Regions from separate parts of the Methylomonas sp. MK1 genome, predicted to be linked through region 3. Evidence: riboswitches for the same ligand, from Rfam matches in the RefSeq annotation. Region 3 holds a riboswitch; each other region holds the start of a gene.

Region 1 (5,687 bases), 250 kb from region 3:
GTCACAGTACGCTCCGCAATCACCCGCGCGTCCATATCCACATCCGGCGATATAAATAGTTTAAGCCGGGTAGCGGCTTTATGCGTGCGCCACTGCCCCAACACTTCATCGATGTACTCGCTCACCAGCATCACCTTGCCGGATTCCGCCCGCATCTCGCCGGCGGAGGCCGACATCACCGACAAGGCCTGCTTACAGCGATCAATCTGCTGCTGAACTATCACCAGCTTCTGATGCATATCCGGGTAACGATGCTCCGACAACTCTTCCGCCATCTCATGCGTCAAAATGGCAATCGTCCCCAACGGTGTGCCCATATCGTGCGCGGCACTAGCCGCCAAGGTGCCCAGGGATACAACTCGTTCGTCGCGTAGCGCACTCTCGCGGGCATCCGCTAAATTTCGCTCACGTTCTTTCAAGGTTTTGGACAGTTCGACTACGAAAAAAGCCACCAAGCCGGCGCTAAACACAAAACCAAACCACATACCAAATACATGCAGATTGAAATACCGCCTGTCGTTCATCAAATGCATTTGCAGACTCATTTCCGGCGTCATCTCCGCCATTGCCGGATGCGCCATATGCGGCTCCACGGCCGGCAAGGGTACGTTGTAGGCAATCAGCACGGTATAGACGCAGGACGTAATGATTACCATATTCCAGGCATAAGCCTGCGGTAGCATGATAGCGGTAACAATTAATGGTAAAAGAAACACCCAAATAATCGGGTTTGACGCGCCGCCAGTGAGATAAAGCAAATAGGCCAGCGCCAACACATCCATGCATATTTGCGAAAAAATCTCGTGCTCGGTTACTTCTTCCGGCGTTCTCAGTCGCAGCCAGGTGTATAGATTGAGTATGGAAATCGCAAAAATCGCCAGCCACAACTGATTTTGCGGCAAATTGATACCCAAACCGTTCACCGCGATAAATACCGCTACCGTGACGGCAAACAGCATCAAATTTCTAAGAATGTATAACCAACGCAGGTTTTCGCGAATGGAGATTTCGGCTTTGGGCAGAATGTGTGAAAGCATAGAAACAACACTAAATTGAAGAAAGCACCGCAGCGATATACTACCGCCGCTCGCTTAATAAGGTGGAAAGCCAACCAAACTTGGATGGCGGCCACCTGAGTATTCACAATCGATTTTTGGTAGCAAAACCTTAACCCCGTTTGCTCACCCGATATAAACCCCTACGCGCCTTGGCAAATACGGAATTAAGCTAGCCGCTTAAAAGATCGAAAGAGAATCTACGAGCTAATCTTTCTGGAGCAAACACAAAGGTCTGACGAATCATGCCCCTAAAAAATAGTGCGGCATATCACGCACCGGCCAAACGCCAGCCGCCGTTTTTATCCACCCATCTCATGCTCAGCCAATACCAGAACGTCATGGGCAGCATCATCGCAAACCATTCCCAATCGTCGATTAAAAATAATTTGGCAACCCAGCCGTTGCCATCGAAATAGAGTGGCCAAGGCACACAGTACAGAGTAAAAACAATACTACTCCAGATCAACAGTAATGCGCCTTTGCGGGTTTCTATACTGGACAGTGCCAGAAACACCCACAACGGGGTTTTATCGGTTTTTTGCATACATCTCTCCACTGAAAAATCTCGTGCCAACCCAATTAGCGGCGCAACAACCTAACAATAAACGACTAGAAAATAAAGAAATTCCTTATCAAATCCACCAAAACAAGCTTCAGCGCCAACCCCGGAATATTCCCCAATAATTGAACTGTGTTATATGAAGCAAGCGTCTGAGCTATTTCGCTGAGTTTCGCTCGCCGCTCACTCACGCCATCCCAGGCAAAATAAGCAGTAATGCAATGAAATTTATATATTTTATTAAGTTGGCCCACTATTCGCTTCAACTAGTGTACTTGCTTCGTGGTTTGCTTTAAAAAAAGCGGTTAGTAGGTCTCTATCCCTGCCATGTCTGCCGCTGGCGTAATTAGCAAATCTCTGAAAGCAAGAATTGCCACACCCGTCGTGAGGCGGGGCCGGAAAATCACGGTTCTTATAAAACGATTTAAAGAAGGCCGGATTGCCCCCATGCGCGCCATGGGCGAGGACAAAATTTGGCTCGATGCAATTGGTCAAGTTTTGTCAGTTTCGCTGTTACCTTTAATTCCAATAACAAAGAGGACGATCATGATCTTTCATAAAACGGCTATAGCAGCTATTTTGACAGCTGGCCTAGCGGGCGTTTCAGGCCAAGCGTTTGCACATTCTTACTACAATCTGACCGGCGCGGGTACAGTAGCCTCGGGTAACTCAGCAATCGGCTTCGGCATCGCCAACAGCATCAACGGCACCGACGGTGTTTCCGCCAACTCTAACGGCACCAATAGAATCGCGAACGGTACCAACGTTTATACAGTGGGCGACTTAAGCGCGAACACCTTGATCCCTGGCACAGGTACAGCGGCTGAGACAGCCACAGAAGTAGCAGGTAACCTACCTTATATGTGGTACTCCGGTCAGCACACAACCGCTACCGGTTTCACCAAGCGCGAATTGCATACCGGCTCAAGCGCTACAGACAACACTGGCGCCTTGACAGCAAACCTCATTAGCTCAAACCCTAGCTTCGGCACCAACACTATCGGTAGCTTGTGGAAAGCTTACTCGGACAAAAACGGCGGCACCAACGCCGCTACCTGGGGCACCATCATGGCTGATTTGCCCGCTGATGGCGACCATCCTTACTTGGCGGTAGCAGGCAATTCGGCATCAACCGGCCTGGGACTGGATTACGGTTTGATTCATATTAGCTGCGGCGCAAACACAGCAAGCGCTAACTGCGCCAGCGCCGGCAATATCAAAACCACCATTACCGTGAAAAACGACGCCGATTACAGCCAATTTAACGGTTTATTGGATGTTGCCCTGTATCGCAATGTAGACAGCAGCTCCACATCTGACCGTAACGCGGCTGCCACAATCGGCGAAACCGGCCTGCAAGGCTCAAGCTTGGGCGAAGCTATCTGGACGGCCAGCATGAGCAGTACTTCCGACACCTTGTTCTACTCGTTTGTGTTCGACCAAGCCGAATGGAATGCAACCGGCACACCCGGGCTGCACACCAATGGCTTTTATACCTTGGTGGTCGGCGCACACGGTGGCGGCGCACTCGATGGCGTAACCTACGACGTATTGGTAACTACTTCGGCCGTGCCTGTTCCAGGCGCAGTCTGGCTGTTCGGCAGCGCCATGGCCGGCTTGATCGGTTTCGGTCGCCGCAAACAACCACTAGCGGCTTAATTGCCAAGCGGGATTGCCGCCAGACAACGGCAATCCCCTCACCAAGCATTGTTTAACGAAAGGCTTCCTCTCATTTATTTCATTCGATAGAGATCCAAAATGACTGCAAACTCACCATTAAAAAAACTAGCATTAGCGGGCGCCATGGGCGCGTTGATGTCAGTCAGCGGCTTGGCTAGCGCTCACGTAACCTACAATTTGGCCGCCGGCGATACCTTCCCACCGGACGGTTCCGCCACGGGCCCATGGTCTGATGGCGATCCAGGCTATATTGGCAATTTGCCCGCCACCTGGGTCGCGATGATCCACAACGACGGCGGCGTAGCGAACTCGCAAACCGCCAGCGGCCACGGCATAGGCATGGGCGCCAAAGCTTATAAAGATGGCGCGACAAACTGGGGGCATACCGCCGATTACGGTTTGTTTGAATTGCATGCCGACGCGGAAGTGACCATCACCGTATCGTCGGACGGCTCCAATCTGCGTCCGGCTTTTGGTTTGTGGAGCGGCTGGGATACCGCGGGCAGCAGCAGTCGCCATCAAAGCTACCTGAACAACGGCGCACTAAATCCAATGGCTGCCAGCCCACTGGGCACAACGCTGGCTTTGGTTGACGCAAGCGCCTGGACCTTCGCGGCCACTCAAGGCACCACCGCTACCGCGACGCTGACCCGCTTCCTGACCGCCGGTAATTACACGCTGATTTTGGGCGGTTACGACGGCACGGTAGGCGGGGCCAATCTGGCCTATACAGCCACAATCTCCGCTGCTGCGTCACCCGTACCCGTACCGGGCGCGGTTTGGCTGTTCGGTAGCGCGATGGCGGGCTTAGTAGGTTTCGGCAAACGCAAAACGGCAGAAAACGTCTGACGCGTTTCTATGTAACTTAAGACTGATTTTAACCCGATGTCCTTGAATACCCGTGTTATTGAGGGCCGGGTTAATCAGTAAAAAATCAGTTCGGTTTCGGTCAAGGATGACCGGGGGCACGGAAGCTCCATTTTTACATCCGCTCGATCCAAGTCCGCTTGGCCCAAAAGCTTAATCTACCCTTCCCATTCGCTTCATTCATGCGTAACCGAACGCATCGATATACGGCGCCAAGATCGGCAAAACCGGTTCGTAAAAACTTTCATAGTGCTGCCAACGTGCAACCGAGCGCGAATAAATCGGTTGAGAAACAGCAGCAAAACTCGGCGTGGCAATGTAACGGCCTTTAGCCTTTTCATGAAACGCGCTCACTTCGGCCACCCATTCCAAATCCAATAACGCAAACACCCGGCGAAAACTGTTTTCGAAATCGTTGACGGTATCCTCGTAACGCAATTCCATATAACGCGGCTGAATCATCGGCTTCATGTAAAGCCACAGCGCCATCACGGCCGCATATTGCTTGGCCACACCTTCCCAGCTCAGCAAATTGACTGTCACGCTAGACGGCTTAAACGCTTGCTGGAAGCAACTGAGACAGACATCGCGCGGATCGCGCAGAGCAAAGATGATCCTGGCCTCCGGAAATAGGCAGCTAATCAGGCCAATATCGATACTATTCAGTGCCACTTTATCGATGAAGCGTTTGTTTAAGGCATCCGCGCCATATTCCTCGCTAACCCGTCGCCAATAGTAAGCGCGCAACTTTCGGGCATCGTCCAAACCCAGTCGGCGGAGAGCGGCTGGAATGTCCTCTCGAAAACCGCTCAACCTTTGCAGCTCTTGAATCAAGCCATGAATCAAATCATTTTCATCGGAGGTAAACACATCGGGATGCGCTGCCAGGACTTGCTCAGTCAACGTCGTGCCGGAACGCAAAAAGCCCAGTAGAAACGTCGGCGCCGGCAAACTATCGGCAAAGTCGCTTACCGTCCAACGGAGCAGTAAATCCCGATCAAACCCCTGTTTGTTGCATTGAATCGCGCGAAAAACCTGTCCGGCATCAAGCGAGCTGACTTCAGGTAATTGCTTATACAAAGCCTTTGCTTGTTGGCAAGCCGCAAACGATGCCTCGTATTCTTCCAGCTTATCCAACACCCCTACCAACTCCTGCCAGGCGCGTGCGGTCTGCTGCATATTACGATTGGCGGCTACCACATTCTGAAAGCGCTGTTTCGCTTCCGGCAAACGGTTTAAATGCGCTTCCAGCACCGCCAACATGTTATTGCAGGCTGGATCGTCTGGACGTAGTTCACAGACCTTGCTGGCGAAAGGCAAGGCTTCTTCGAATCGATTAACCCTCGTCAAATACAGGGCCCGGTTATTCAGCGCCGCCGGGTTTGCAGGTTCCAGCTTAACCGCCAACGCGGTCAGTTTCAGCGCGGTATCCAGATCGCCCCAGTGATGCAATTGCTCGGCCAGCTCCAGAATAAAACGGATATTACGCGTTTGCTGAGCGTCAATTTCCAGTTGGCGAGCGG
Region 2 (5,687 bases), 1.1 Mb from region 3:
GCCGCACCGAAAATCAGCTGCGTAGCGCGCAAGCCTGGGAATACGTGTACGGCTTGGAAAGTTGGGCCATCGGCCGGTTGGCTGCCGACACCACGCCCGGTAATGGTTACGGTTTGGCTGAAGAATGGTCTATACCGTTGGCAAGGACAAACGTCGTCGGCGGCACGATGCAAGCACAGATTGAGGATTTGCAGGGCCGGATTAATCTGAACAACCTATTGGTGGAGGGCAAAATTTCCAAGGACGATATCAAGCGCCTGGAACGCTTGCTGGCCATTCTAAAACTGAAAACCGAGCTGGCGCAGGCGATAACCGATTGGGTTGATGCGGATATGGATGTCAGCTATCCGCACGGCGCGGAAGACGAAACCTACACCCGCCAAAAGCCGGCTTACCGCGCCGCTAACCGGCAATTTGCCGATGTCAGCGAGTTGCTGTTGGTACAAGGCATGACGCGCGAGACCTATCTGAAATTGCTGCCTTATGTCTACGCGGTGGAGGGTTACGCGCCGCTGAATGTCAATACCGCCAGCGCTACGGTGTTGCGTTGCTTGGCGGACGACATCAGCGCCGATCAGGCGGAATCCATATTCAGAGCCCGAGGCAAGCCTTTTGCAAAAGTCGCCGAATTTTTAAAGGATGAAACGGTTGCCGACGCCGGCATCGGTAAATATGGCTTGGGTGTCAGTTCGCAAAACTTTTTATTACAAGGGCAAATCGATATGGGCAAAACCCATTTGCAGTTTGAGTCGCAATTGCAGCGCGATAGTGGTGGCGCGCAAGTGGTGAAGCGCCAGCGCCAGGGCTTGGCGCATGGCTGAAAAACTGCTGGTCAGAGTAGGTGCCGAATCTGCCGATAAACTGGAATGGTTGAATCTTGCCGAGCCTGATAGCCAGCCGGCATCAGGCACGATGGCCGAGTTGGCAGCGGCTGCGCAGGGTAAGTCTGTACTGCTGTTATTGCCGGCCGCTTCGGTGCTATTGCTGGAAATCGAGCTGGCAGTTAAAACCACCGCGCAACTGAAAAAAGCCTTGCCGTTTGCGTTGGAAGACCTACTGGCCGAGGACGTGGAAAATTATCATCTGGTTTGGTTAAAGCAGGACCGGGATAAACTCGCCGTGGCGGCGATTACGCACGACACATTAGCGGCGCGGCTTACTCCGTTTCGCGAAGCCGGTTTAGAGCTGGCAGCTGCGTATCCGGAAACCTTATGCCTGCCGTATCAGCCTGGACAAACGACTTTGTTGCTCGAAGAAAGCAACGCAATTTTGCGCAGCGCTGCCTATTTGGGCGGCGGCGTGGATGCGCAATTTCTGCCGCAACTGCTGGAAAAAGCCTGTGCCGAAGGTGCCGATTTCCAGACTTTACTGATATGCAAACACAGCGAAGACACCCAGCTGCCGGATGGTTTGGCAAATAACGGTTTGGAAACAGTCATAGCCAAGCCTTTGCAATTCATGGCGAGCTCAGTCGAGTCATTGCCAGCCGAGCTGAATTTGTTGAGCGGTGCGTATGCCGTCAGTCATCGTCCAAAAGGCCGCTGGCAACAGTGGCTGCCGGCGGCCATCATTTTGGCTGCGGCCTTGGCGGTGCAGAGCTACGCTTTACTACATACCTATTGGCAACAACAAGCCGAACTAAGCGAGTTGGAAGCGAAAAGCCAAGAGCTGTTCAAACAAACTTTTCCCGATGTGAAACGCATCGTCAATGTCAAAGCTCAGGCCGAGCAACAGCTGGCGCAGCTCAGAAAACAACAGGCTTTTGCCGGTAGCGGCTTCATGCGCTTGATCTACCGTTCCGGATTGGTGTTGAAAGAAGCGCCGGCCGTACACTTGAAAAAGCTCAATTTCCTGAACGGCGGTTTGCAGTTACATCTGCTTGCCGACGACATCGGCCAACTGGAGCAATTCAAACAGCAGCTGCAAAGCAGTATGCAGGTGAAAATTCAATCCGCCGACAGCGGCGCAAACGGCGTGGAGGCGCAACTTGAGATTCGCGAAAAATGATTTAGCGCAGCGTTTTGCCGAATTAACGCCCAGAGAGCGAGTACTGGCGCTGGGTGGTGTGCTGGTCGTGCTGATGTATGGCGCATACCTGCTGTTTTACCAACCAATTGCTGAACAAAGCCGCTTGCTGACCCTAAAAATCCAGGCGCAACAGCAAATCTATACCTACTTACAACAAGTCGGTAACGAAGCGGCGGCTTTGCGGCAACAGGCTACGGTTGATGCACCGGCATTGGATGGCGCTAATCAATCGCCGCTGGCGGTAGTCGATTTCAGCAGCCAGCAGCTGGACATAAAGCCGGCGATCAAACACCTGTCGCCGGAAGGCGAGGACAAAGTCAGCGTCTGGCTGGAGCATCTGGCCTTCGACCAACTGATGTCCTGGTTGACAATTTTGGAAACCAAACACCGTTTGCAAGTGCTGCAAATCGATGTTGAAAAACCGGCCGATGCTGATGGCATCGTCAATGCCAAGGTCTTACTGGGTGTTGTTTAGTCTGCTCAGGTATCGTCGCTCCCGCGCAGGCGGGAGCCCAGTTGCCGCAGCTGATTTGCTGCGCGGTCCCAAGGCGTCCAGTTTACCGTGAATGCCGAGACCAGAATTCTTTGATAGCTTCAAACTTGCCATCCATGGCACTGGATGCCCGCTCTTGTGCCCTGTGGGTATCCCGGCGGGCATGACGGACTTCTTGGGTTTAGCTGAAGTAGCTCAATAGTCAGGATACGCCTTGCCGTCCACAGCTCACGACAATTCATACCTGGACCACGTCCCACTGCTATTAAGTTAAGAGCGGATGGTTCTATCTCCCCTCATCCCAACCTTCTCCCGGAGGGAGAAGGGGCTTCTTCCTTCGCTCAATGGCAGTGAGGCAATGCCCGCAAAAAGAATCTTAAATTTCATAGCTACCGCCCGCGCCCGATCATCCGCTGAATTTTCGTGTTAGCGGCCGGCTTTGTAATACAGATGTATTACATGTCACGTGAATTTAACAATGCTGTAACCGAAAAGCCGCTATTGCTCTGGAATAATCCGCGTCAAGTTGAAGGGTCGAGGATCGGCAGTTCAGCAAGGATTCAGGAGCAACTAGGGAACACGGACGGCACGGACAAGGAGCGGCTAAGGAAGAGGATAGGGAGGAGGCTAAGGGGGAAATGGTAGCGGGGGCAACAAAGCGGCGCTGTCAGGATGTTAGATGGCGTCGAGTACGATCTAAAGCGTGTAAAAGCCAAACTCGTTGTGAAGCGGGGACGGAAAGTCACAGGTCTTGCAGGTCAAGACGGCTGGGCTGTCACCTTATGTCATTAATCGAAATTTAAACATGAGGTTTTAAAAATGAAATTGTCTAAAAAATTGTTGGCAGTTGCAGTATTGGCGGCGGCCGCTTCAGGCGCCGCGGAAGCGCGTATCCAAGCTATCGGTGATGCAACAGCAGACGGTAGCGAGTTTTTGTTCAACCTGGTTGACTACACAGCGAAAACTTCATTTACACTGGATTTGGGTATCACTGTTGAGCAATTTCTGGCTAACCCTAGCCAATCATTGTCTTTCTCACTGAGCGACAACAACTTTCAATCATTCGCTGCTGCTTACACTGCCGGCAACGATGTTGCTTGGGGAGTTTCTGGTGGTCATGGGATCCTGGCTGACCTGACTGACCTGCCTAAATTTGGTTTCTACACAACGTCAGTAGTTCCTTCTCCTGCCGTCATCGATAGCAATGCAGGCGACATTGGTAATACTATGAGTAAATGGAACGTTATGGTTGGTTCTGTTCAAACTCAAGATGCCAATTCTAACAATCTGAGCACCTTCAGAACTGTTGGCCAACAAGGTTATACAGCTGTTTACGGTAACGATTTCCAAACTGCTTTGCCATTTGCGGCCCAAGGTCAGTTAGGCAATGCTTTGGCGTTCGTTCATGAAAAAGTCAATGCCGACGATTTCGATACTGGAGAATTGGAAACTTTCCCAGGTACATGGAATTTTTCATTTAGCGGTAACGTGGGTTCTTTGACCTATACCGCTGCACCCGCTGCTGTGCCACTGCCTGCCGCAGTTTGGATGTTCGGCGCCGGTTTGATGGGCGTACTGCGCGCAACTCGTCGTAAATCATTGGCGGTTTAATCCCGCAAACGTCTTGAGCCGGCCGGATTCTGCTTTGCTGGTTCCCCCTTCATGAACGGGTCGGCTCAAACTTTAAATTCAATCAATTGAGAGATATACAATGAAAAATCAATTATTGTCTGCTGCTATCGCAGTGGCTTCTCTGGCAGGTTTCTCGCAAGGTGCATCCGCACATGCGCCAAGCGTCACGCCGGATATCGAAATCTTTATGTCCGGCGCTAGCGCGCAAGACAAAGCCCTGGCGGCATTGTTTGTTAATTTGTGCGACGCCGGTACTTTGGATGTATTTAAAGACAACGGTACAGCGGGTTCCGAAGGTAAAAACCATAGTGCTTATTTCTGCACACTGAACTCTACTAACGTACCCGGCCTGACCGTCAACGGTGCTGCCGCAACCACGGCTAAAGTATTGTTCCACAAACGTTCTGCCGGCGGTTCTGCGCAAGGTGTTAACCCGCTGATCGACGGCGTGGCGATTGCTGCTATGCGTATTGACAACGGTAACTGCACCCAACAAGGCGCGACCAACACTTGGTTTTGCAACGCCAGCGGCGCTAACCTGACCAACGTGCTGTCCGATGCCGGTATTTCCGATGTCGAGCCAAAATTGTTCGTCGGTCCTAACAAACCTTCAAACGCTAGCGAAGTTGATCCAGTTAAAGCAGATGCCGCACTTAACGTGGTGCCAGCAGCGGCCTTGGTATTTGGTGTGCCGGTTTCCGATAACTTGTATGTGGCTTTGCAAAGAGCGCAAAACCTGCTGGCCGGTTTTGGCGGCAGCTGCGCACCTGGCGATTACACCGAAGCCTGTATGCCGAGCTTGAGCAAACAACAAGTGGCTGAATTGATCTCCGGTCAAATCAAAAGATGGTCCGAGTTTAAAGTAAACGGCACTGCCTTAACCAGCTTGACTGCCGGTTTGACTTACACCGATTCCGACGGCACTGTCAGAAACGTTACCCCTAACGATACCAAAGTGCATTTTTGCAAACGTATCGACGGTTCCGGTACCGGCGCGCAACAATACGTCAAATTCCTGAACAACCCTTGCAGTTCTGCCGGTTTGTCACCTGATTGGCCTGGTTCTCCATTGGCGGGCCCCGTGAAACATGAAGTTAGCGGTTCGGGTGATATGGAATTGTGCTTGGAAGACTTTGCCGATGGTGAAACTGCTTCTAAACAAATCACCACTACCAACCCTGACGTGTTCAACACTGCGGTTAACACTGCCGGTAACAGAGGCTGGGCCATCGGTCACCAAAGTTTGGAAAACAACGCCACGCATGCCAAGCATTACCGCTTTATCAAAGTGGACGGTGTAGCACCAACTCTGGAACAAGCTTTCAGAGGCAAATACATGGATTGGGTTGAGCAAACCTTCCAATGGCGTAAAGCTATCAGCGCCGATAAATCCACTGTTATCGCTAAAATCGCTGCCGACGCGGCAGCACCAACCATTTTGGCTACCGAGTTGAACATTAGTTTCGTTCACCCATTCGGTCAATCAGGTTATTTGGCTATCGGTAACGGCAACAACTTTACCGACACGTTCAAT
Region 3 (5,687 bases):
GATGCGTATTGAACACGGGCGTGACCGCCTGGTTTTTGCTCCAGGTTGCGCCGCCATCCCAGGAGTAGGCGTAGTAAAGTTGGGAATAGCGGTACGGCGCGCTGCCGCTGCCGTTGCGGGTGTCGTACCACACCGCGTCGATGCGGGAATTGGCCGCCACGCCTAGCATCGGAAACCATTGATACGCATTGGCGCCGGGAGGGTCGTCATTCACGCGTACCGGTGCCGACCAAGTGGCGCCGCCGTCGCTGCTGCGCACGAAATGTATATCCTGCGGATCGTCGCCCGCTTGCCAAGCGTAGGACGTGACGTGTGCCAGCAAATAAATATTGCCGCGCAACGGCCCGGCCGATTGATCGGCAGCGATTTGCACATCACCGTCGCCGCCCAACGGATTGGGTAACTGCAAACTCGGCGACAGGAACATCATGCCGTGGCCGCCCATATCGACTTTTTGCGCGCTAAAGCTGGGCGAGGTATTAGGATCTTTGGCATCAACCGATTTCAGGAAATAATGCCCGCTACGCACTATGCCCAAGGCACTGACGGACAAAATCGTTTCATCGACGCCAAATAAATAAACCTCGCCGTCCGGGCCGATGGCCAGCCGGCCGAAACCGAAGTTTGCCACCGGCAATGCCGCGTCCGGCTCCTGGTAACTCAAACCACCATCTGTGGAACGGCTGAAATATTTGGGCACATAATGTGGGTCTGGATTGCTGTCGGCAGGCCGCCGCCAGGTGCTGTAAATATGCCCGCCGCTGGGACCGCCGGTTTTATCGATGGCCAGCCAGTTCTTGTCGCCTTTAAACTGATACACCGGCTCCGACCAGGTCACGCCGCCGTCGCCGGATTTAAACACCGACGTGCTATCCGATATTGCCAGGGACTGGTAATAAAAATTCCCCTGGCCATCGACCTCCAACACCGGATCGGTGCGGGTTTGCAGCGGTAAGGCCGGCAGCATACCGGTAGTCCAACTCGCGCCGCCGTCAAAGCTATAGGCATAGCCGCCGTGTTTGACAGCAGTGGGCGGTGAATCGAACTTACGCCAGCCCACGACAATATTGGCGGGATTTAGCGGGTTCAGGGCCAGCGTTGGCTCGTTGCCTTTGTCACCGATGATGTTTTGCCCGCCGGCATCGACATTGACCTGATGACTACGATACTGTCCAAAGCTTATTACCGGGGAAGGCCCTGCCTGCGCGGCTGTCGTCAATGTCAAACCGACGCCTACGCCTGCCGCGATTTTTACCAGCCTGACGTTACGGAAAAAGGGTATACGCCATTCGCCAGGCTCGGAGCACACAGCAGTTCGCGGCCGAGTCAATCCTGTAACTTCATCCTGTTTCATCAGACGATCTCTCTTTTAGAACGACCATTCAGAACCAGTCCAGCCAAACCACTGGCAAACAGCCATACCGTCATCGGCACCGGCACTGCCGCCGGCAGTTCTCCGGACACCACCGTGGTTTGAAAGCTGAAGGTGCCGATGCGGGTATCGCGCAAACGGGCGTCGCGAGCGCCCAGATGATCGAAGCCCCACCCTAAACCCAGATTGCCGTTGAGACTTAAAGTATCCCCGACTATTGCGGTGGTGACATCAAACAGCTCAAAACCGCCCGCATCGAAGCCGATGTGATTGGTAATCACCCAACCGGAACGCCCGGGCGTAGCCGCTTCCAGAGCAGGATCGTATTCCAAGGTCATGTCGCCCAACAACACTCTATTAGTTGGTGGCTCGACGTCCACTCTAAACCGCATGACGCCACCCAGACCGATACTACCGCTGGCAGTGCCGAACAAATTGCCGGGTTCGAACTGGAAAGTGGTATTTCTGTTCTGCCGCCCGCCCGGATTAACTATCGGACTCAACCCGTTGACACTAAATTGCAGCCCGGTCGCCGGAATTTCATCGGATACCAGATCGTATAAATCCGGAGCATTGCCGTCCCGCAACTGTACAAAGGTTTTTGATGCGGCCGAAGCGTCGTAAAACTCTTCCAGATAAATAGAAGGCCGGCAGCAAATCGGAAAGTCGGCGGTGGGTGTGTCCGGATAGTCATTCACATCGACGCTGGCGATTAGCACATCGCGGTTTAGGTTAAGGACCAGCGCACCGCCGCTTACTGTCGCGGCGTGGACATGGCCGGACATTAAAATACCGCAAACCGCCAGTAGTAACCCGGCTCCTAAATAGCGTCGTTCCGGTGCAGACGGCGGTTGAGCGACTGTAGTGGATTCCAACCTGCACGGGAATGGCGAATCCAGGGAATTTAATAGTTTCGCGGCCAACAGCATGCCGGATGATCGATGATTATTGATTTTCATAATGTCACACTCCTTGAAAGATATGGCCTACGGCCTATGCCGATAAAGCCCAAAAAGCCGCTACCGAATAACCAGACCGCAGCGGGCAGCGGCACCGCCGATACCTGACCGCAACCGGCATAGGCACCCGTGCCCAAACAGAAACTGCCGACATCGACCAGTTGCACGCCTTGCAACATGCCGGCGTTTTCCGGCGACATCAGTAAATCGCCGCTAAACTGCCAGTTTTCGGCGTTGGTAAAGCTCAGGCTTAGGTTGTTTAAGTCGTACACCGCCATCGTGAAATAAATGTTATTGGCTAGGTACCAGCCGGTGCGGCCCAAAGTTTGCCGGCCGGCATCGTATAGCAGCGAAAAATCGCCGTTGACCAAGCCGGCCCCGCCGGGTGGCCAGTTGGGCGCATAAAACCCCTGCACGCCGCTCATACCGACTTGCGCCCCGGCCATACCGGCCAGAGTGCCGGTATCGATGGCAAACTCGGCTGACGTCGCTTTGACATGACGCTGACTGGCTTGCGGACTAGGATCGTTACCGATAGCCGTCAACTCGAACACCTGATTAAGTCCGGAAATCTCGGTGTTGTTGAGTTGGCTAAGCAAATGGTCGCCGGTATTGGCCGGATTATCGGCATTGGACGTTGCAGTACTCCAAAACGTCGACAAGTAATAACCCCCGGCGTAAGGCGCCAGCGCATTGCGGTCCAGGTTCATCGTAAAAGTGCCGCCGGATGGCGCATTCAATATCGCGGCATCGGCGCTTGGAGATACCATCCCCATGCCGATAGCCAGCACGGCCAAAACGGGATAGCCGTGGTTTTTGTTGATCTTCATAAAAGCCCTACAGCGGATAGTCAGAATAAGCCCTCTCCCTGCCTGAATACGCAAACAGCCGCAGTGCACGGCATGCTGGCAAGAAGAAGGATTTATTTCAATAAGCTAAGGCCCGGAGCGAATCTTGGCGACCGCCCCAAGCCCACTTTCGAGTTAAGCCGCGACAGAGGCTTTTTTGCGACTTGCACCCAGCAAGCCCAGCAGACCGCTGCCGAACATCCAGACCGCCGCCGGTACCGGTACCGCCGATGGCGCAGTACTGGGAGCCAGACTAAAAGTACCGACCACGGCATTGGTATTGGCACCAACCAAACCGGCCCACAACCCGGTCCATTGCAAATCGCCGCTCAGTAGTAATTCGCCATTGCTGTTCAACGACTCGGCGACGTTGGTCAGCTTCAAGAAATTTTGGTAACCGAAACCGGTATCGAAGGTTTTTATATTCCAGGTGCTCCCGGTTTTTACCAGGCTAAAGTCGTAGGGCGTCAAAATGCCGCTGCCGCCTTGGCTGGTCAACAACCAGGCGCCGCTCAGACCGATTTGACCGATCGAGGTGTTGCCGGCGTCCATCGTTGTGGCTTGTTCGGTACGGCCATAGGGGCCGGCAGCCGGATAGCTGTTGGTCGTGGTGTTGCTGTTAACCGCAAACGACATCGCTGTGCTAGCGGTTGCCGATAGCGCCGTTCCGCCGTTGGTTGCGCCGGTAATGCCGAGTAAATTATCGCTGGCGCCCCAATGTTTCGCGACAATCCAGCCATTCGGATACCCGCTGCCGACATTGACAGATGCCGCCGCAAAAGCGGCATTGTTGATGGTGATGGTGGCATCGCCGCTAACTTGTGCAGCGCTCGCTGTTGCAGGCGCTAAAACGGCGGTCAATGCGCTGAAGGCTAACAGGCCGGCGCTTGCCAGTTGAGTGCGGTTGTAGTGCAAGATTGTCATTTTTTATTCCTTAATAAATTACGGTTAAAGTTAATCTGCAAATCGCCAACCCGAATTTAGGGCATTTAACTTGCAGGTAACCCGGCTGTCTTAATCTCCAAGACCCGTGGCTTTCCGGCTCCGTCTCGCGGCGGATGTGGCATGTTTGTCGCGGTCCTTACGACATCACTCTAAATCCCTGAGTGAGGTGCTCCTGAAAAACTCCTGTGGCAAATAGATAACGACGGCATCAATACTTGATCGAAAGACTCAGGAATCCCGCGCGGCCGGGTGCCGGCGCCACCCGGCCCTCGAAATAGCCGTAGGGCTGAAAATAATCCTCATCGCTGAGATTCTTGACGGTAGCCGCCCATTTGAAACTCCCGGTTTCGTAAGCTAACGCCGCGTCGAAGCTGTGGTAGCCGGCGGTTTTGAAGCGGTTGTCGTCGGACAAATACGCCCCGGCACGGGCATAAACGCCGAAACCCAAGCTAAAGCCTTGCAGCGCATCCTGCTGAAAACGGTAATGCGCCCAGAGCCGCCCGGCATCCTCCGGGACTTGGGCTAAGCGAGTGCCGGCAGCCACCCCGGCTTCGTCGTCCATGAACCGGGCGTCGGTATGCGCATAGTTCGCCAGCACGCTGAAGCCCTCGACCGGTTGCCAGAGCAAATCCATTTCAACACCACGCGAGCGTTGCTGGCCGGCGGCGACCGAACGCCGCTGAAAATCGCTGCTGTCGGTGACCGCGACCTGGCTGCGCTCGATTTGATACAGCGCCAGCTGGCCGCTGAATTGATGTGAAAAATTGAATTTCAGGCCGGTTTCCAGATGACTCGACAATTCCGGCGCCGGCGTATCGACGAAATTCACAAAGGGTTGGCCGCGCATGCCTTCGCTGTAGGAAATAAACCAGGAAACCTCGTCGCTCAGATCGATCACACCACCGAGTCGCGGCAGCCATTTCAGCGTATCGGTTTTAGCGTGTACCCCGGTTTGGGCATTATTAAAATCGATGCCAACCTTGCCCAGCCTGACACCGGACAGCCAATGCAAACGCCGGTACAGAGTGCTTTGCCACTGGAGGTAAGCGCCGTAAGTGATGTTTTCGATGAACTGATTTTCCAGGCCCGGCCCCGGCACAGCATAAGGGGTGTCAAATATCGGCGCCCGCAGATCGACCGTACCGACACCCAAACCCAAGGGGCCAAAATCGCCCTCGATAAAGCCTGCATCGCACAAGCGACTGTAATCCGCGCCCAGCAACAGATTGTTTTCGCTCGGACCCAGCTTGAAATTACCCTGCAAATTGCCCAGCACGCTGCGCTCTTGCTGTTGTTGAAACAATTCGGCATTGACCAATGCCCAGCTCGATGCCGGTAGCAAGGGCCGGTCCGCGATGAGGCCATCGCTGCCGAACAGGGTCTGAATTTTCTCGTCGAATTCCGAGTGCGCATAGCGCGCCTTCAGGTTTAAGCGCCAGCTCCGATTGATGCTCCTTTCCAACGAGGCCCACACCGCATCGGCATTCGAATGACTATCGGGCAGATTGGCCGGCCCCAAGAACAGGTCGGGCCGGGTAGCAAAATCGCCGGCAATGCTGCCGG
Region 4 (5,687 bases), 470 kb from region 3:
CTGCGCTGAGGGTATGATTCGGTCCCAACGACGCACCAGTCATGGCATTGCTGAATTCTTGGTTGCTTAAAGGGCTGGATTGGCCGCCCGGTGCAAGCTGATTTTTTACCCTGCCGTCGGCGCCGGCGTGAAAGTGGCAAGATGCGCAGGCCATAGCGTCGCTGCCAACGTTAGTATCCCAGAACAGCGCCTTGCCCAAGACAATCGCGGCATTCTTGTTGACGACAATAGGGTCCGGGCCGTCCAGTAATCCGGGGACGGACGGAACGGGCAAATGCTTCAGGCTTATCGGCATGGGCCCTAGCGCCAATTCGAACGCGGCTGCATTGAAACTGAGCAGCGCAGTTCCGGCTAAGACAATCGCTAATAGGCTATGACGAAACAATGTCATGGTGAAACTCCACTGAGAAATGGTTAAGTGGCAAAAAATACTGCCCAAACCGCTTAAAACGGGCGGGCGTGAACGAAAAAAGGCCGATAAACCACAGCGAGTAATTTATCGGCCATCCTTATTCCTTTAGCGAAGTCTCTCGCCAAATTCCTTATTTACACGAACACCGGCTTAAGTCTTTTGGGTTTAAGCGCTTCCTTGTGTGTTGGTAACGCTTAAGCGTTGCGTTTGCCCCGGCCTATGCCCAAAAAACCGGCCAGCGCGCTACCGAACAACCAAACAGCCGAAGGCACGGGTACCGCGGCAGGTGGGGTGTATGTAGAGGCGGCCGCCGACGCGGAAATGTTCAAGGAGATACCGGCGCTGGAGCCGAGGACGTCCGCGCCGCCGACGAACACTGCATACCAGCCGGCCTGCAAATCGTTCAGCGTCAAGGTAGCGTATCTTTTGGTGTTGGCAAACGCAGGGTTACCGGTGACACCTGTCGAGCCGGATACGCCGGTTTCATAGAGGTCGTCGATACTGACATCGTGTGCACCGGAGTCGATGACGCCGCCGAACGAGTTAACGTAGTTTTTGCTGGAGGAACTGACGTAGCCCAGCGTTTCGACAATACCGTCCGCGCCTGTTGCCCAGATGATGCCTGGATCCCCGGCTTGGCCGACCGAGTTGAATTTATGGATTTGGCCGGTTAGCTCTGCCGGTGTATCGACGCCGACTGTTTCCCCCGAATAAGCCACATTGGTTCTGAAGATTGAAAACGCCGGAAAGTTTGCGGCAGACGAACGCGCGTCTACTGTCACGGATTGGGCTGATGAGCTTAGATAGAAATTGGTAAATGCGCCTTGCATGCCCCAGCCATCGTTGGAAAGCGCCGGATTGCCCGCGAAGCCCAGATTGCTGGAATTAAAACTAGGGTTTGAGATGCTAGTACCCAACTCAAGGGTGTTATCGGCACCTGTCCAAGCCGCCGCAGCTGGTTGAGCCATGGCAAGGGTTAACGCCGCGGAAGATAGGGTGATTTTGAAAATGTGTTGTAAATTGATGTTCATTTTTGAGTGTCTCCAATATCCACCACATCGCGGTTTACGATTGTGGTAGATTTAAGTTGCTGTTTAATTTGGATTCGTCTGAGGTGTTTCGGGCCTGGCAGCCAAAAGTGGACGATTCCAAAGTTTTAATATGCATTGCGAGGGGTGAGTCGATAGCTGATGTCGGTTTACCTACTCGCTCTTACTCGCTGTGGTTTATGCGGTGCGGCGTTTGCCGAATACGCCTAATCCCGCTAACGCAGAACCAAACAACCAAACGGCCCCTGGAACCGGTACTGCACTAACGCCTTCTCCGGTTATGGTCAAAGGCAGGTTGGCTCCGGTGACGTAGTCGGTAGCAGTAAGGGTTATTTGATAGTCAAAATGATCCTGACCTGTGGCGCCAGTTACGGGGTTGAGGCCAGTTGCACCAGTGATAACGTCGCCCTTGTTGAAACCCAGCACGGCTTCTTCAATGGTGAGAGAGTAATCTCCAAAAGCAATAATGTAATTGCCTACGTCCAAAGCAGTCGCCAGATAGGAGTCTCGGCTCAACAAGCTGCCGTCGGCCCATCCGCCGGTATTGCCAGGTATGGTGTAGGCTGGACTGTCGTCGCCGCTGACTATTTCCGTAGTGAGTGAGACCGTGTCCTGAAAAATGCGGAATTGGCTATCCGCCAGGGTTAGTTCGCCGTCGCCGTTGATATCGACATAGGCGCCGGGATGTGCGCCCCAGCCCGCTGCGTAGCCTTCATTCGCCAGGACATCGATGACAACATTGGCAGCCGATGACAACGAAAACGAATAGAAATCGATTGTGGTACCGGCGCCGTGAACCGGGTCGACGGTCTTATAGATGGTTCCGTTTACGACCTCGGCCTGTGCGCTGCTTAGGCCTAAAAGTGAAATAGCAAGTGTTGCAGCCACCTTTTTTAAGGTTTGGGCATTTCTAGTGTTAACAGACATAATTCAATTCCTTTAAATAGAGTAAGACGTAGATTTTTACCGGTAGTCTCTACCGGCGACATTCAAGGTTTCGTATTTCCCTTTACGAGTTGTTGTCTAACGCACATGTGCCCGCTGCCGCGATGCCAGGCTCTTACCGTTCGATCCTGTTCGTACGGTAAGGGCCTAGGGCTGGCCGTTTGACCAACGGCTTCCCGCGCAATTTGAACGGTCTTAAAACCGCTAAGTATTTCAATATTCCCGGATTGATCATGCCGCGCTATGTTTGCGAGGGAAGCAGTCCAAAGAGTTTGAAATACCGGGCTAGTTTGCACAGTGTGTTAAACAATGGGTTCAGACTAATCAGGTGATATAACAAACTATTCCTGACCAGTGAGCGACTGCTAGGGGATAGTTGTCGTCGTTTCCATATCGACCCGCTAATCCCTTCTCTTGCCTGCTCAAAAGAGGTAGCTCGACTATCTGAATCAGATCCGCAGCTTTCCGGCCCCGCCTTGCGACGAGTGTGGCGACTTGTTGGCTGCGCCCAGAGGGTGCAGCATTAATAGCTAAGCAAAATATGCGCCAAAATAACGCTAAGCGTGGGTGGTCAGCTTTTTTGTATGAATATTTATATATAAAACAAGGGGATAAATGGTTTGCTTTGAGATGGTGGGGCTGCAATAAGCGTGGCTGTTTTCCGGGACTCCAGCTGGCTTTAATACTAGGGGATGAGTTATTTCACGTATTTTGAGTTATATCCCTTACTTTTTGCAGGGATAGACTTTGCCATGGGGATGAGCAGATGAATTAGAGCCAGCCTAGAGAGTCGGCCATTTCTGAAAGGGCCATGGCTGCTCATTTAGGGCAATATTAGCTGGAAAATTCTTTAAAAATTGGCTGGAAGGGACGGGGAGGCTTGGGCCTCCGCCGTTTATTCAGGGTATCTGGCGGGGTTGGTCTTAGCCGGTAGCTCTAGCCGAAGTTTGAGCGGAATGCATGAAGGATATAGGGGCTTCTTCGGCATTTTCGAAAGTCACCATTTCCCAGGCGTCTTTGTCGTTCATTAAGCTTAGCAACAACTTGTTGTTCAACGCGTGGCCGGATTTGAAGCCTTGATATTCGCCAATCAGGCTATAGCCCAGCAAATATAAGTCGCCGATGGCGTCGAGAATTTTGTGTTTCACAAATTCGTCTGCGTAGCGCAGACCGTCTTCGTTCAACACTTTATCGTCGTCCACCACAATGGCGTTATCCAGGCTGCCGCCTAGCGCCAGATTGTTCTCGCGTAAAAACTCGATGTCCTTCATAAAACCAAAGGTTCGGGCCCGGCTGACTTCCTTCACAAACGTAGTCGAAGAAAAGTCCATCACAGCGGTTTTTAGATGTTCGGAAAACGCCGGATGTTCGAAATCGATGGTAAAGGTGACTTTAAAGCCATCGAACGGTTCGAACGCGGCCCATTTATCGCCGTCTTCCACGCGGATTGCGCGTTTGATACGGATATATTGTTTGGGTACGTCCTGCTCGACCACGCCAGCCGATTGCAACAAAAACACAAATGGTCCGGCGCTGCCGTCCATGATCGGTACTTCCGCGGCGCTGACATCGACAATCGCGTTGTCTATGCCTAAGCCGGCCAAAGCCGACAGCAAATGTTCGACCGTGGAAACTTTTACGCCGTCACGAACCAAAGTCGTGGATAGCTTGGTTTCGCCGACATTTTCAGGGCGCGCGGCAATCATCACCGGAGTTTCCAAATCCACGCGGCGAAAACGGATGCCGGTATCGGGATCTGAGGGGTGCAGGGTCAGATAGACCTTATCGCCGGTATGCAAACCGACGCCGGTGGCTCTGATGGTGTTTTTTAAAGTACGCTGTTTAATCATGAAATGCCGACAAATAGGTAAAACAAAGTCGGGGAGTCTATCACAGATTATGCGATAGCTCCCCCCGAACTTGGCTCAGCTGCCTCATAGACTTGCCGCAAGCGGCCCTTAGTCTGCTTGGCGTCTCAAGAAGGCCGGTACGTCCAAGTAATCCAGGTCCACATCGTTTCTAGGTTGCGCGCCAAAGCGAGATTCCCGGGCCGATTCCTGTTTTTGCTGACGCACGATGGTCGGTTTGTCCAATTGATCGTAATTGATCTCGCCGGCCGCGACTTTTTTCACCAAGCTGATTGGCGAAGCGGCTTGCTTGGCTTTTTCGCCCATGCCGGTGGCGACGACGGTGACTTTAATTTCCTGACCCATAGCTGGATTGACCGCCATACCGATTTTCATGTCGGCGTCTTCGGAAGCAAATGCGTGCATGATGCTGCCGATTTCGTCGAATTCGTTCAAGCCCAGGTCGCCGTTAGAGGTGACGTTCACCAGAATGCCGCGAGCACCTTGCAGATTGTTGTCATCCAACAAAGGGCAGGCAATCGCTTTTTCAGCTGCCAAACGCGCGCGGTTTTCGCCGCTGGCGACGCCAGTACCCATGATCGCGCTGCCCATATTGGACATGACGGTTTTCACGTCGGCAAAGTCAACGTTCATCAGACCAGGGTGAGTGATTAGCTCGGTAATACCTTGCACCGCATCGCGCAACACGTCGTTAGCCGCGCGGAATGCTTCCACCAGCGATTTATTGTTGCCCAAAGTTGGCAGCAATTTTTGGTTTGGAATGATGATCAATGAATCGACCAGTTTTTCCAGTTCGCGCAAACCGGCATCGGCGACGCCCTTTTTCTTGGAACCTTCAAAATCGAAAGGTTTGGATACGACGGCTACGGTCAGTACGCCCAGTTCTTTGGCAACTTCGGCAAATACCGCGATAGCACCGGTACCGGTACCGCCGCCCATGCCGGCAGTCAAAAATACCATGTCGGCGCCAGCGATCACTTCGCGGATGCGGTCGCGATTTTCTTCGGCAGCTGCTCTGCCTACTTCAGGACGAGTGCCTGCTCCCAGGCCTTTGGTTAGTTCTACACCCAGTTGCACAATGGACTCTACGCTCATTTCCCGCAGGGCTTGGGCATCGGTGTTGGCGCAGATAAATTGCACGCCGTCGATACCATCTTCCACCATATGGTTAACCGCGTTGCCGCCACCGCCACCGACGCCGATGACCTTGATAACCGCGGTGCCGCTACTATCCAATAATTCATATTTCATTTTCACACCCTCCAGACAAAAAATTAAAAATTTCCTTGAAACCAGCTTTTGATTTTTGACAACAGATCCGCGCCATCATCGTTCATGCCTAACGCCCGGCCGTGATGATCCTTGCCATAAAGCAACAAACCCACCGCGGTCGAATAAATCGGGTTTTCCGCC

Evidence for each region. Region 3 has a riboswitch for cyclic di-GMP ahead of G006_RS0111395 (hypothetical protein). Riboswitches for the same ligand answer to the same signal wherever they lie in the genome.
Region 1: linked by a shared signal. The riboswitch ahead of G006_RS29120 (hypothetical protein) and the one ahead of G006_RS0111395 (hypothetical protein) in region 3 are both predicted to bind cyclic di-GMP.
Region 2: linked by a shared signal. The riboswitch ahead of G006_RS0106185 (hypothetical protein) and the one ahead of G006_RS0111395 (hypothetical protein) in region 3 are both predicted to bind cyclic di-GMP.
Region 4: linked by a shared signal. The riboswitch ahead of G006_RS28860 (VPLPA-CTERM sorting domain-containing protein) and the one ahead of G006_RS0111395 (hypothetical protein) in region 3 are both predicted to bind cyclic di-GMP.

What each region holds. Positions count from the first base shown of each region.
Region 1 is NZ_AQOV01000001.1:2,156,784-2,162,470, forward strand. Features, by position in the region: gene G006_RS0110140 (ATP-binding protein) at 1-1,037, opposite strand, end outside; gene G006_RS0110145 (hypothetical protein) at 1,327-1,602, opposite strand; cyclic di-GMP riboswitch class I at 1,980-2,064, shown strand; gene G006_RS29120 (hypothetical protein) at 2,164-3,276, shown strand; gene G006_RS0110160 (hypothetical protein) at 3,376-4,146, shown strand; gene G006_RS29125 (tetratricopeptide repeat-containing sulfotransferase family protein) at 4,345-5,687, opposite strand, start outside.
Region 2 is NZ_AQOV01000001.1:1,343,851-1,349,537, reverse strand. Features, by position in the region: gene gspK (type II secretion system minor pseudopilin GspK) at 1-821, shown strand, start outside; gene gspL (type II secretion system protein GspL) at 814-2,007, shown strand; gene gspM (type II secretion system protein GspM) at 1,988-2,503, shown strand; cyclic di-GMP riboswitch class I at 3,223-3,301, shown strand; gene G006_RS0106185 (hypothetical protein) at 3,341-4,132, shown strand; gene G006_RS0106180 (hypothetical protein) at 4,233-5,687, shown strand, end outside.
Region 3 is NZ_AQOV01000001.1:2,407,333-2,413,019, forward strand. Features, by position in the region: gene G006_RS0111380 (hypothetical protein) at 1-1,354, opposite strand, end outside; gene G006_RS0111385 (hypothetical protein) at 1,354-2,331, opposite strand; gene G006_RS0111390 (hypothetical protein) at 2,328-3,161, opposite strand; gene G006_RS0111395 (hypothetical protein) at 3,315-4,103, opposite strand; cyclic di-GMP riboswitch class I at 4,176-4,254, opposite strand; gene G006_RS0111400 (TonB-dependent siderophore receptor) at 4,333-5,687, opposite strand, start outside.
Region 4 is NZ_AQOV01000001.1:2,881,765-2,887,451, reverse strand. Features, by position in the region: gene G006_RS0113735 (cytochrome-c peroxidase) at 1-391, opposite strand, end outside; gene G006_RS28865 (hypothetical protein) at 607-1,443, opposite strand; gene G006_RS28860 (VPLPA-CTERM sorting domain-containing protein) at 1,639-2,388, opposite strand; cyclic di-GMP riboswitch class I at 2,834-2,908, opposite strand; gene lpxC (UDP-3-O-acyl-N-acetylglucosamine deacetylase) at 3,330-4,256, opposite strand; gene ftsZ (cell division protein FtsZ) at 4,365-5,525, opposite strand; gene ftsA (cell division protein FtsA) at 5,549-5,687, opposite strand, start outside.